DNA from 3 places in the Streptomyces sp. CC224B genome. Region 3 is predicted to be linked to each of the others. Evidence: riboswitches for the same ligand, from Rfam matches in the RefSeq annotation. Region 3 holds a riboswitch; each other region holds the start of a gene.
The links. Region 3 has a riboswitch for cobalamin ahead of QK440_RS01875 (ABC transporter substrate-binding protein). Riboswitches for the same ligand answer to the same signal wherever they lie in the genome.
Positions count from the first base shown of each region.

Region 1: linked by a shared signal. The riboswitch ahead of QK440_RS04925 (hypothetical protein) and the one ahead of QK440_RS01875 (ABC transporter substrate-binding protein) in region 3 are both predicted to bind cobalamin.
Region 2: linked by a shared signal. The riboswitch ahead of QK440_RS05310 (CbtB-domain containing protein) and the one ahead of QK440_RS01875 (ABC transporter substrate-binding protein) in region 3 are both predicted to bind cobalamin.

Region 1 covers NZ_JASCXL010000007.1:99,595-102,857, forward strand. Annotated here, with positions in the region: gene QK440_RS04920 (hypothetical protein) at 1-993, shown strand, start outside; cobalamin riboswitch at 1,146-1,361, shown strand; gene QK440_RS04925 (hypothetical protein) at 1,403-2,341, shown strand; gene QK440_RS04930 (pyridoxal-phosphate dependent enzyme) at 2,338-3,263, shown strand, end outside.
Region 2 covers NZ_JASCXL010000008.1:76,543-79,805, reverse strand. Annotated here, with positions in the region: gene QK440_RS05325 (hypothetical protein) at 1-201, shown strand, start outside; gene QK440_RS05320 (class F sortase) at 204-887, shown strand; gene QK440_RS05315 (CbtA family protein) at 998-1,783, opposite strand; gene QK440_RS05310 (CbtB-domain containing protein) at 1,870-2,097, opposite strand; cobalamin riboswitch at 2,130-2,254, opposite strand; gene QK440_RS05305 (glycoside hydrolase family 6 protein) at 2,737-3,263, shown strand, end outside.
Region 3 covers NZ_JASCXL010000002.1:164,771-168,033, forward strand. Annotated here, with positions in the region: gene QK440_RS01865 (helix-turn-helix domain-containing protein) at 182-1,054, shown strand; gene QK440_RS01870 (VOC family protein) at 1,060-1,542, shown strand; cobalamin riboswitch at 1,556-1,743, shown strand; gene QK440_RS01875 (ABC transporter substrate-binding protein) at 1,904-2,911, shown strand; gene QK440_RS01880 (iron chelate uptake ABC transporter family permease subunit) at 3,142-3,263, shown strand, end outside.

The DNA of each region.
Region 1 (3,263 bases), on a different contig from region 3:
ATCGTGATCGGCCCGCACGGCCCGCAGTTCCTGGAGTTCAACGTCAGCGGGGCGCTCGGCGGCCCGGTGGAGGTGCACTCCCGCCTCGCGGTCTGGCGCGAACTGTACGCCGACGAGCAGGGCAGGCTGCCGTTCAGCAGCCAGGACCCCTTCGCCGTGCGCACCGAGATGTTCCGCGACGTGTGCGCGGAACTGGGCGTGGCGCCCCGCGTCGCGGTGCTGGGCAGCGCCCGCGACCAGGGCGGCGAGACCCGGTACTTCGACATGCAGACCGAGTACTTTGCGAGCCGGGGTCTGACCGCGCGCTTCTTCGAGCCCGAGGACCTCCACGAGGCCTGGGACTGCCCGCCGCACCTGCGCTACCAGGTGGGGTTGCGGGACTTCACCATCCCGGACTGGCTCGAACTCGGCATCGACACCGCGCCCGTACAGGCGGCCCTGGACCACGGCTGCCTGCTCGTGGGCACCCAGACGTCCACCTTCCTCTCCAGCAAGCTCACCATGGGGCACCTGTCGGAGGGCCGCCCGTGGATGAGCGCCGCCGAACAGGCCCTGGTCGACCGCTACCTCCCGTGGACGCGGGTGCTGTCCCACCGCTTCACGCACCGGGGCGACCGCAAGGTCGACCTCGTCCGGTACGCCGTGGACCACCGCGAGTCGCTGGTCCTCAAGGCGAGCATCGGGATGAGCGGCAAACAGGTCGTCATCGGCCGCGAGACGGGTCCGGCGGAGTGGGAGACGGCGGTGACCGCCGCCGCCGAGGAGGGCACGAGCATCGTCCAGGACTTCGTGTCCCCGCGCACCTGCCGGCTGTCCCTGGCCGCCGACGGCGCGGACGAGGTGTACGACGCCGACGTCGCGCCGGTCCTCGGCCCCCTCCTCTTCGGCGGCCGCCCCGCCGGCGTGCTCGCCCGCTTCTTCGGCGACGGCACGGCCGGCATCGTCACCGTCCACGGCACCCACAGCTCCGACAACTGCGTGGTCGCCGTCTGACGTTCCCGACCGCACACCGCCGGCCGTTCGCCCCGCCCCGCCGCCGCGTCCGGGGCCCGGCACCCGGAGGGCGGCATTCGGCCATAACCAGCCGTCTGCGGAGACGCCCTGTCGCCGGAGCGGCGGCGCCTCTACGCTGATGTGCGCAGTCGGTTCGCGCCACCGTCCGCGGTGGCGCGTCGTAAGAGGGAACCCGGTGGGAATCCGGGACTGCCCCGCAGCGGTGAGAGGGAACGAACGCCGTCAGGCGCACTGGGGCCGGACACCGGCCCCGGGAAGCGACGGCCAGTAGGAGCCCCCGCGCCTTCGTCCGAAGGCGGGGGACACGCCCCCGAGTCCGAAGACCTGCCGCTGTGCGCGTGCGCCACCCGTACGCGTTGTTCACGGTGACCTCGAGGGCGGGTGTGCTGTGCAGGGCAGAGCTGCGAACGACGGGCGCCGGACGCCCGGCACCCGGGACGCGGCGCGGGCCGACCGCGCCGGTCCTTCGGCGCGCCCCTCGTCCGGGGTCTGCCACGGCACCCTCGGCGAGCTCTACCAAGGCCCCCTGCGGCCCGGCCCGGACCCCGACATCGCGCTGGTGTCGTTCCCCGTCGACCGCCACTCCTGGGTGCACTTCACCCCGGGGCCCGGCGAACCCGGCCCGCACCCGCTCGGGGACAAGTCGGCGACGGCCGTCCGGCTCTTCCTCGACCGCTACGGCCTCACCCTCCCCCGGGGCAGCTGGCGCGCCCACTCCGAACTGCGGGTCGGCGTCGGCATGGCCAGCTCGACGGCCGACGTCGTCGCCACCCTGCGCTGCCTGTTCCGGGTGTTCGCGCTGCCCTACGACCCCGACGCGGTCCTCGGTGTCCTCGCCGCGATCGAGCGCGCCGACAGCGTGTTCCTCGACGAGTTCGCGCTGCACCTGAGCGGCCGGCACCGCGTGGTGCGGCGCCTGGGCACGGCCGTCGGCTTCCACACGGCGTACGTCACCGAGACCGGCACCGTGGACACGGCCGCGGTCACCCCGCTGCTCCTGCCGCACTACCGGCGCCGCGCCCAGGAGTACGAACGCTGCCTGACCGACCTGCTCAAGGGCTTCGCGGCGACGGACCCGTGCGCCGTCGCCCGGGCGGCGACCACCAGCGCCGCGCTCTCCCAGGACGTCCTGCCCAAGCGGTGCTTCGACGCGGTCCTCGCCCACCGGGAGGAGTTCGGCGCCGACGGGGTCTTCGTCGCCCACACGGGCTCCGTCGTCGGCTACCTCTTCGCCCACCGCCCCGCCCCCGCGCTCAAGGACGAGCTGTCCGCCTTCTTCTGCTCGCTCGGCCACCAGTGCTCATTCGCCCGAGGAGGATATGGGTGATCCACCCCCACATAGCCGACGCCCTGAAGACCCCCGACCTCATCCGCCTGACCGACGGCATGGTGCTGCTCCGCTTCGAGTCCATGAAGATCTACTCCGCGCTCGGCGCGGTCCGCCGGCTCCTCGACCGCGGTGTCGTCCGCCCCGGCCAGACCCTCGTCGACAGCTCCAGCGGCATCTACGCCTACGCCCTGGCCCTGGCCTGCCACCGCTACGGCATGCGCTGCCACATCGTGGCGTCCACCACCGTCGACGCCACCACCCGCGTCCAACTGGAGATCCTCGGCGCCACGGTGGAGCAGGTCGAGCCCTCCCGCGACCTCCGGCTCGACCAGCGCCTGCGCGTCCGGCGGGTGCGCGAGATCCTCGCCGCGCGGCCCGACGTCCACTGGATGCGCCAGTACCACGACGACATCCATTACGCGGGCTACCGGGAGGTCGCCGACCTCGTGGCCGCGACCGTGCCCGACCGGCCGCTCACGGTGGTCGGCGGCGTCGGCTCCGGCGCCTCCACCGGCGGCCTCGTGGAACACCTGCGCCGCCGCGACCCGGCGGTGCGCCTCGTCGGCGTGCAGCCCTTCGGCAGCGTGACCTTCGGCAGCCAGGACCACCACGACCCGGAGGCGATCATCGCCGGGATCGGTTCCTCGATCCCCTTCGACAACGTCCGCCACCACCTCTACGACGCCGTGCACTGGCTGGACTTCACCCACGCCCTGTCCGGCTCGGTCGCCCTGCTGCGCGCCCACGCCGTCTTCGCGGGCCTGTCCACCGGCGCCGCCTACCTGGCCGCCGCCCATGAGGCGCGGCGCCACCCCGACCGGCTCCACCTCGTCATCGGCGCCGACACCGGTCACCGCTACGTCCAGGGCGTCTACGCCCGGCACGCCGAGGCCCTGGACGTGGCGGCACTCAAGCCCGT
Region 2 (3,263 bases), on a different contig from region 3:
GTCGGCGGCGGCCAGGACCGGGCGACGCCGCAGGCACCCGTACGGGCCGGAGGCGGCGGCACCGCGCACCTGCAGCCCACGGCCGCGGTCGCCGAGGGGACCGGCCCGGGCACCCGGCACGCGGTCGTCGGCCTGGTGCTCGCCGGCGCCGCCGCCGTCGCCGTGGCCCTCCGCAGCGTCCGCCGGCACCGCTCGGACTGACCATGAGCGGGCCCGAGCCCGGCAGCGGCAGGGGCACGCACGGCACGAGCCGTCTCGTCATGGGGCTGGCGTGGGCCGTGCTGCTGGTGGGCCTGTGGCTGTGGGGCAACGAGATCACCGATGTGCGCGGCGGCCTGTCCGACCCCACCACCGGCGACGTCGCCGCCGTCGGCCGCCCCGCCGGGGTCGAGCTGCCGGCCCCGCGCGAGCCGCTGCCCGCCGCCCGGCCCCTGCGCGTGGACGTACCCGCGCTCGGCGTGCGGGCCCCGGTGGTGGCGCGCGGCCTGGACGCGGACGGCGCCATAGACCCGCCGTCGTACGCGCGGCCGGGAGTCGTCGGCTGGTACGGCGGCGGGGTGCGGCCCGGGGCCGCCGGGGTCGCGCTGTTCGTCGGGCACGTGGACACCGAGAGCAGGCCCGCCGTCTTCTACCACCTCAGCGCGGTCCGCCCGGGCCAGCAGGTGGGGGTGGTGCGCGACGACGGGTCGGTCGCCGAGTTCACGGTGGACGACGTACGGGTGCTCAGCAGGGAGGACTTCGACGCCGGGGCGGCGTACGGCCCCCGCGAGCGGGGCCGCGCCGAGATCCGCCTCATCACCTGCGGCGGCAGCTTCGACCGCGCGAGCCGCACGTACTCGGCGAACGTGGTCGTCTCCGCCTACCTGACGGGGGTGGCGGGGCCGTAGCAGGCCGGGGCGAGGCCGCGGGCGGCCGGGGCGGTCCGGACGGGCGGGACGGCCGGGGCCCGGTGACCGGTGACCGCGGACCGGTCGCCGCGCCCCGGCCGCCCGGCGCGCTAGCCCTCCCGCGCGGCCGCGCCGCCGCGGACGGCGCGCAGGCCGAGGCCGCCGAAGACGGCCGCGAACACCGCCCACAGCACGACGTGCGAGGCGAGCGACAGCACCCGGAAGTCCCACAGCAGCGTCGCGTCGACCGGCACCGGGTCCGGGTTGTCCGGCAGCGTCCACAGCAGCGCGAGGACGGCGACCGCCGTGCCCGCCGCCGCGAGCTGCCGCACCGGCTGCGGCCGCGCGGCGAGGCGTACGTACACCTGCCACACCAGGAACATGCCGAGCACGCCGATCACGACCGCCGCCAGCCACATCGTCTGGCGGTCGCCCACGGTGCCGGAGTCGCCGACGCCCGGCGGGTTCGCCGGGTAGCGCAGGGCCGGGAAGAGGGAGACCGCGAGGAACGCGGCGGCGCAGAACGCGAGCGCTCTCGGCCAGGGCGCGGCGCGCGGGTCGCGCCGGTGCACCAGCGCGTACGCGACGGCGCACAGCACGCCGATCGCCAGGCCCGCGACGACCAGCGCGACCACCAGGCCCGCGTGCTGGGTCGAGCGCGAGAACAGCTCCTCGTGGTGCTGCACGGCGTTCGCGGCGGCCGCGTCGTCGTGGGCGTGGGCCTGCGAGCGGGCCTCCTCGGCGCGGATCGCCCTGTCCATCAGGGGCTCGGCGAGCAGCAGCGAGAAGAGCCCGGCGGCGAGCCCGCCCAGGCCCCCGGCCGCGAGACCGCGGCCGAGCAGCGACAGGACGGGGGAGGAGGCCACGGGGGAGGCGGCCGGGGAGTCAGGGGACATCGGGGAACGGGGAGCGGTCGGGGAGTTCGGGGACGGGGAGGAAGAAACGTGGTGCGGGGACGCGGTCATGGCGGACGCGGCCCCGATCAGTGGCAGGGGGCACCGAAGAGGTGCCGGCCGTCGTGGGCGAACTCGTGGAGGTAGTCGCCGGTCGCCGAGATCAGCGAACCGTTGTCCATGAAGACGGCGTACAGGGCGATCAGCGCGAGGATCACGGCCCCCGCCGCCAGCAGCCAGTCGCGGGTCCCGAGGGTCGCGGACCGTATCGCGGCGGTGTCGGTGTGTGAAGCGGTGTGCGCGGGCGCAGCAGACATACCGGGCTCTCCTTCTGGGGTTTCCACGCCCCATGGCAGGAGGACGACGGGGTCAGTTCCTGACTTCCCCACGCCCGAGCGTGGGGTCACAGTGGCGGGACCGTCCCGGAGTCACACCGGGTTCCTGGCGACCGTCGCCTCGACGTATGGACTTGTCGCCCGGAGAGTCGCAGGTGGTCATGGACACTGTCAACCAAAGGCCGCGCCCGGAGCCGGGCGCGCGCGGAGGGCGTACGCCCTCCGTCGACGGGCACCACCTGACCCGGTCAACGACCCGCTCCCCCCGGAGTCGCCGACCGGGCCGGTCCTCCCGTCGCGCACGCTCGAGCTGCGGGAGAAACCCGGCGTCGGCGCGGGGAGGCTTCGGATGGTCCGTCGGTCGTGGAGTGGCGCGCGCACATCCCGCAACGCCCCGGCGCGCGCGACAGCGCGCGCGGACCGGGATGCGCACCTCCGGCCGGGGGCTTGGGCCGTGCCTACGACTTTAGAGCGCGCGGCCGCGTCGGCCTAGGCAAGTTTGACGCCAACTGGCATGTGTGCAAGGGGAGATGGTCCCCCGGCCGGTACGTCACGGTCTCGTGGGATTGCGCAGGGTTGTGCCACGATTGAGCCACGGAACGTGCACCCGAGGGGGAGTGGATGTACCGCAACAAGGCAGGTCGCGGGCGGGGTGCCGCGGCCAGGGGGGTGCCGGTGGCGGCAGTGCTCGCGGGGGCCGCGCTGCTGCTCTCGGGGTGCTCGTCCGACGGCGGCGGCGACGGGGACGGCGACCGGGACCGCACGACCCGCCCGGTGGGGCAGCGGCCCGCGGACACCGGCCCGTTCTGGGTCAACCCCGAGGGGAGCGCGGCCCGGCAGGCCGCCGCGTACGAGAAGGACGGCAGGAAGGACGAGGCGGCGCAGATCCGCAAGATCGCCGAGCAGCCCGTCGGCGAGTGGATCGGGCCGGACCGGCCCGAGGAGGAGGCGCGCGGCCTCACCGAGGCCGCCGAGAAGGCCGGCCGGGACGCGCTGCTCGTCCTCTACAACATCCCGCACCGCGACTGCGGCCAGTTCTCCCGGGGCGGCGCCGCCGACGGCGACGCCTACCGCGCGTGGATCGACGGCGTCGCCCGGGGCATCGGCGACCGGCGCGCCACGGTCGTCCTGGAGCCGGACGCCGTCCT
Region 3 (3,263 bases):
ATCCACCGACGCACCGACCCTCTGACCGCTGACTCACGACAGCCGTGCGCCGGACGGGGCGGGGACTCCGAGCCCCGTCCGGCGCACGGGACCGACGCACGGGACCGGGACCGCGGCCGGCGAGGCCCCGCCGCGACCGCCGCCCCGCGGCGACGCGCGGTACGGAGCCACAATGGAACCCATGGACACCGCCGGCCAGGAGTTCGTCCACGCCGCGCCCGCTCCGGGGCGGCGCGGCCTGGTGGTGTCCGCCGTGGGCTACCGCGTCTCGGGCCAGACCCCGGCCCTGCACCGCGGCCTGCCGTCCCCGTACCTGACGCTGCTCTTCTCCCTCGACGGCCCGGTCGTCACCGGCCGCACCCCCGCCGAGGCCACCGGCCCGGGCGCCGCCCGCGCCGTCATCGTCGTCGGCGGCCTGCACCAGAGCCCGGCGTACGTCGTCCGGCCCGAGCGCGAGGCGGGCATCCAGCTCGCCCTGCACCCGCTGGCGGCCCGCGCGCTCCTCGGCCTGCCCGCCGCCGAGCTGACCGGGCAGCTCGTCATCGACGGCACGGACGTCCTGGGCCGCCTGGCCGCGGACGTACGGGAGCGGCTGTGCGCGGCGGACAGCTGGGACGCGCGGTTCGCCTGCCTCGACGCCTACCTGGCGCGGCGCGCGGCCGACGCCGACCGGCGCGGCGCCGCCCGCCCGGAGGTCGCCGAGGCCTGGGCGTGGCTCGCCCGGCACCGGGGCGCGGGCACCCTGCGGGGCCTGGCCGCGCACGTCGCGCTCAGCGAGCGCCGCCTTTCGGCCCTGTTCCGCGCCGAGACCGGCGTCACCCCCAAGCAGGCCGCCCGCCTCATGCGCTTCCAGCACGCGAAGGCCCGCGTCGTCCGCGCCGTCGTCGCGGGCGCGCCCCCGGACCTCGCCCGCGTGGCCGCCGACTGCGGCTACTACGACCACTCCCACCTGGTACGGGACTTCCAGCAGTACACGGGCGTGAGCCCGACCGCCTGGCTGGCCGAGGAGTGCCGGAATATCCAAGCCGGAGGGCACCTGACCGGCGAAGACTGAGACCCATGAACAGCGACGAAGCACCGCAGAACGCGCATCTCACGCAGAGCGGTCAGAACATCGACACCACGCACACCCCCACGACCCGGCGCGCACCCGACGTCTGGCCCACCTTCCAGGCCCACGACGCCCCCGCCCTGATCGACTTCCTCGTCGGCACGCTCGGCTTCCTGCGGACCGCCGTGTACGAGGACGGCGGCCGCGTCGCCCACGCCCAGCTCGACTGGCCCGAGGGCGGCGGCGTCATGCTCGGCAGCCACAACCCTGAGGCGGCCGAGTGGTGCCTGGAGCCGGGCACGTTCGGCGCGTACGTCGTCACGGACCACGTGGACGCCCTCTACCGGCGCCTCACCGACGCGGGCGTCAAGGTGCTCCGGGAGATCGCGGACCAGCCGTACGGCAGCCGGGAGTTCGCCGTAGCGGACCCGGAGGGCAACAAGTGGTCCTTCGGGACGTACCGCGGCGAACCCCGCCCCGACCAGCGGTGACGAGAGCCCGGGGTGATAGCTTGCGCACGCCAGTCGCGCCCGCACCCGGGCCAGGGAATCCGGTGGGAATCCGGAACTGACGCGCAGCGGTGAGGGGGACGGGCGGGGCCAGCGGCCACTGGGCGCCCACGGGCGCCCGGGAAGGCGGCCCCGTCCGGACGAACCCGAGTCCGAAGACCTGCTGGCACCGCCGTCCGGGCGCCGGGCGGCGGGGTTTCGCAGACCAGGCTCCGCGCATGAGCCATGAGACCCGGGAAGACGTGTGCTCTCTCTCGCCCCTCGGATACGCCCTCGGACAAGCCCTCGCACGAGCCTCCGGGCAGGCCTTCGGACACGCCCTCGCGTACGCCGCACCGCGTCGCTGCTCGCCGCGGGCGGCCTGCTCCTGCTCACGGCGTGCGGCGGCGGCTCCTCCGCCGGCCGGGACGACGAGGCCGGGGCCGACGGCTATCCGGTGACGGTCACCTCCTGCGGCAAGAAGGCCACGGTGACCGCCCCGCCCCGCCGGGCCGTCTCCCTGGACCAGGGCTCCACCGAGATCCTCCTCTCCCTCGGCCTCGCCGACCGCATGGCGGGCACCGGCACCTGGACCGACCCGGTCCGGCCGAACCTCGCGAAGGACAACGCGAAGGTCGAGCGCCTCGCGGACCGCTACCCGTCCCTGGAGAAGGTCCTCTCCAAGGAGCCGGACTTCGTCAGCGCCTCGTTCCTCTACACCGTGGGCAAGGGCGGCGTCGCCGACCGCGCCAAGTTCACCGAGCTGGGCGTCCCCGTCTACGTCTCGCCCACCGACTGCGCGGGCAAGGACAACAGCGGCGACGACGACGGCACCCGCACCAAGACACTCACCATGGACACCGTCCACAAGGAGATCCGCGACCTGGCCCGCGTCTTCCACGTGGAGGAGCGCGGCGAGCGCCTGATCGCGGACCTCAAGTCCCGCACCGCGAAGGCGGCCCGTACGGTCAAGGCGTCCAAGGCGTCCGTCCTGTACTGGTTCTCGGACTCCAAGACCCCGTACATCGCGGGCTGCTGCGGCGCGCCCGGCATCATCACGCGCACCCTCGGCGTCCGCAACGCCTTCGCCGACACGCGCGCCGAGTGGCCGCAGGTCAACTGGGAGACGGTGGCCGACCGCGACCCCGACGTCCTGGTGATCGGCGACCTCACGCGCAAGGCCCAGTCGGCGGAGAGCGCCCGCCAGAAGATCAAGTTCCTGGAGTCCCACCCCGTCACCAAGAACCTCACGGCCGTGAGGAAGAAGCGCTACGTGCTGCTCAGCGGGCAGGCCCTGAACCCGACGATCCGGACGGTCGACGGCATCGAACAAGTGGCGGCGGGCCTGCGGAAGTTCGGCCTGGCACGGTGAGCGCGACGGCACGGGACGGTGCGCGCGCGGCCAGGGGAAGCGACACGGGGACCGGCACAGCAATCGGCACGGGAACCGGCACAGAAGACGAAGCGACGCGGCGCCCGGCGGTGAACACGCGGAAGGACGCGCGGAACGGCACGCGGAACGACGCACGGAACGACGCACGGATCGGCACACGGAACGACGCACGGATCGGCGCGAGGAGATCCTGGTGGCGGAGCACGGGCCTGCTGTGCGCGACGGGCCTGGCCGCCCTGCTCCTGTCGGTGGCCGTGGCCGTCACCATCGGCCCCGCCGACATCTCCGTACCCGACGTATGGGCGGCGGTGGCGGGCCACCTCGGCGGCGG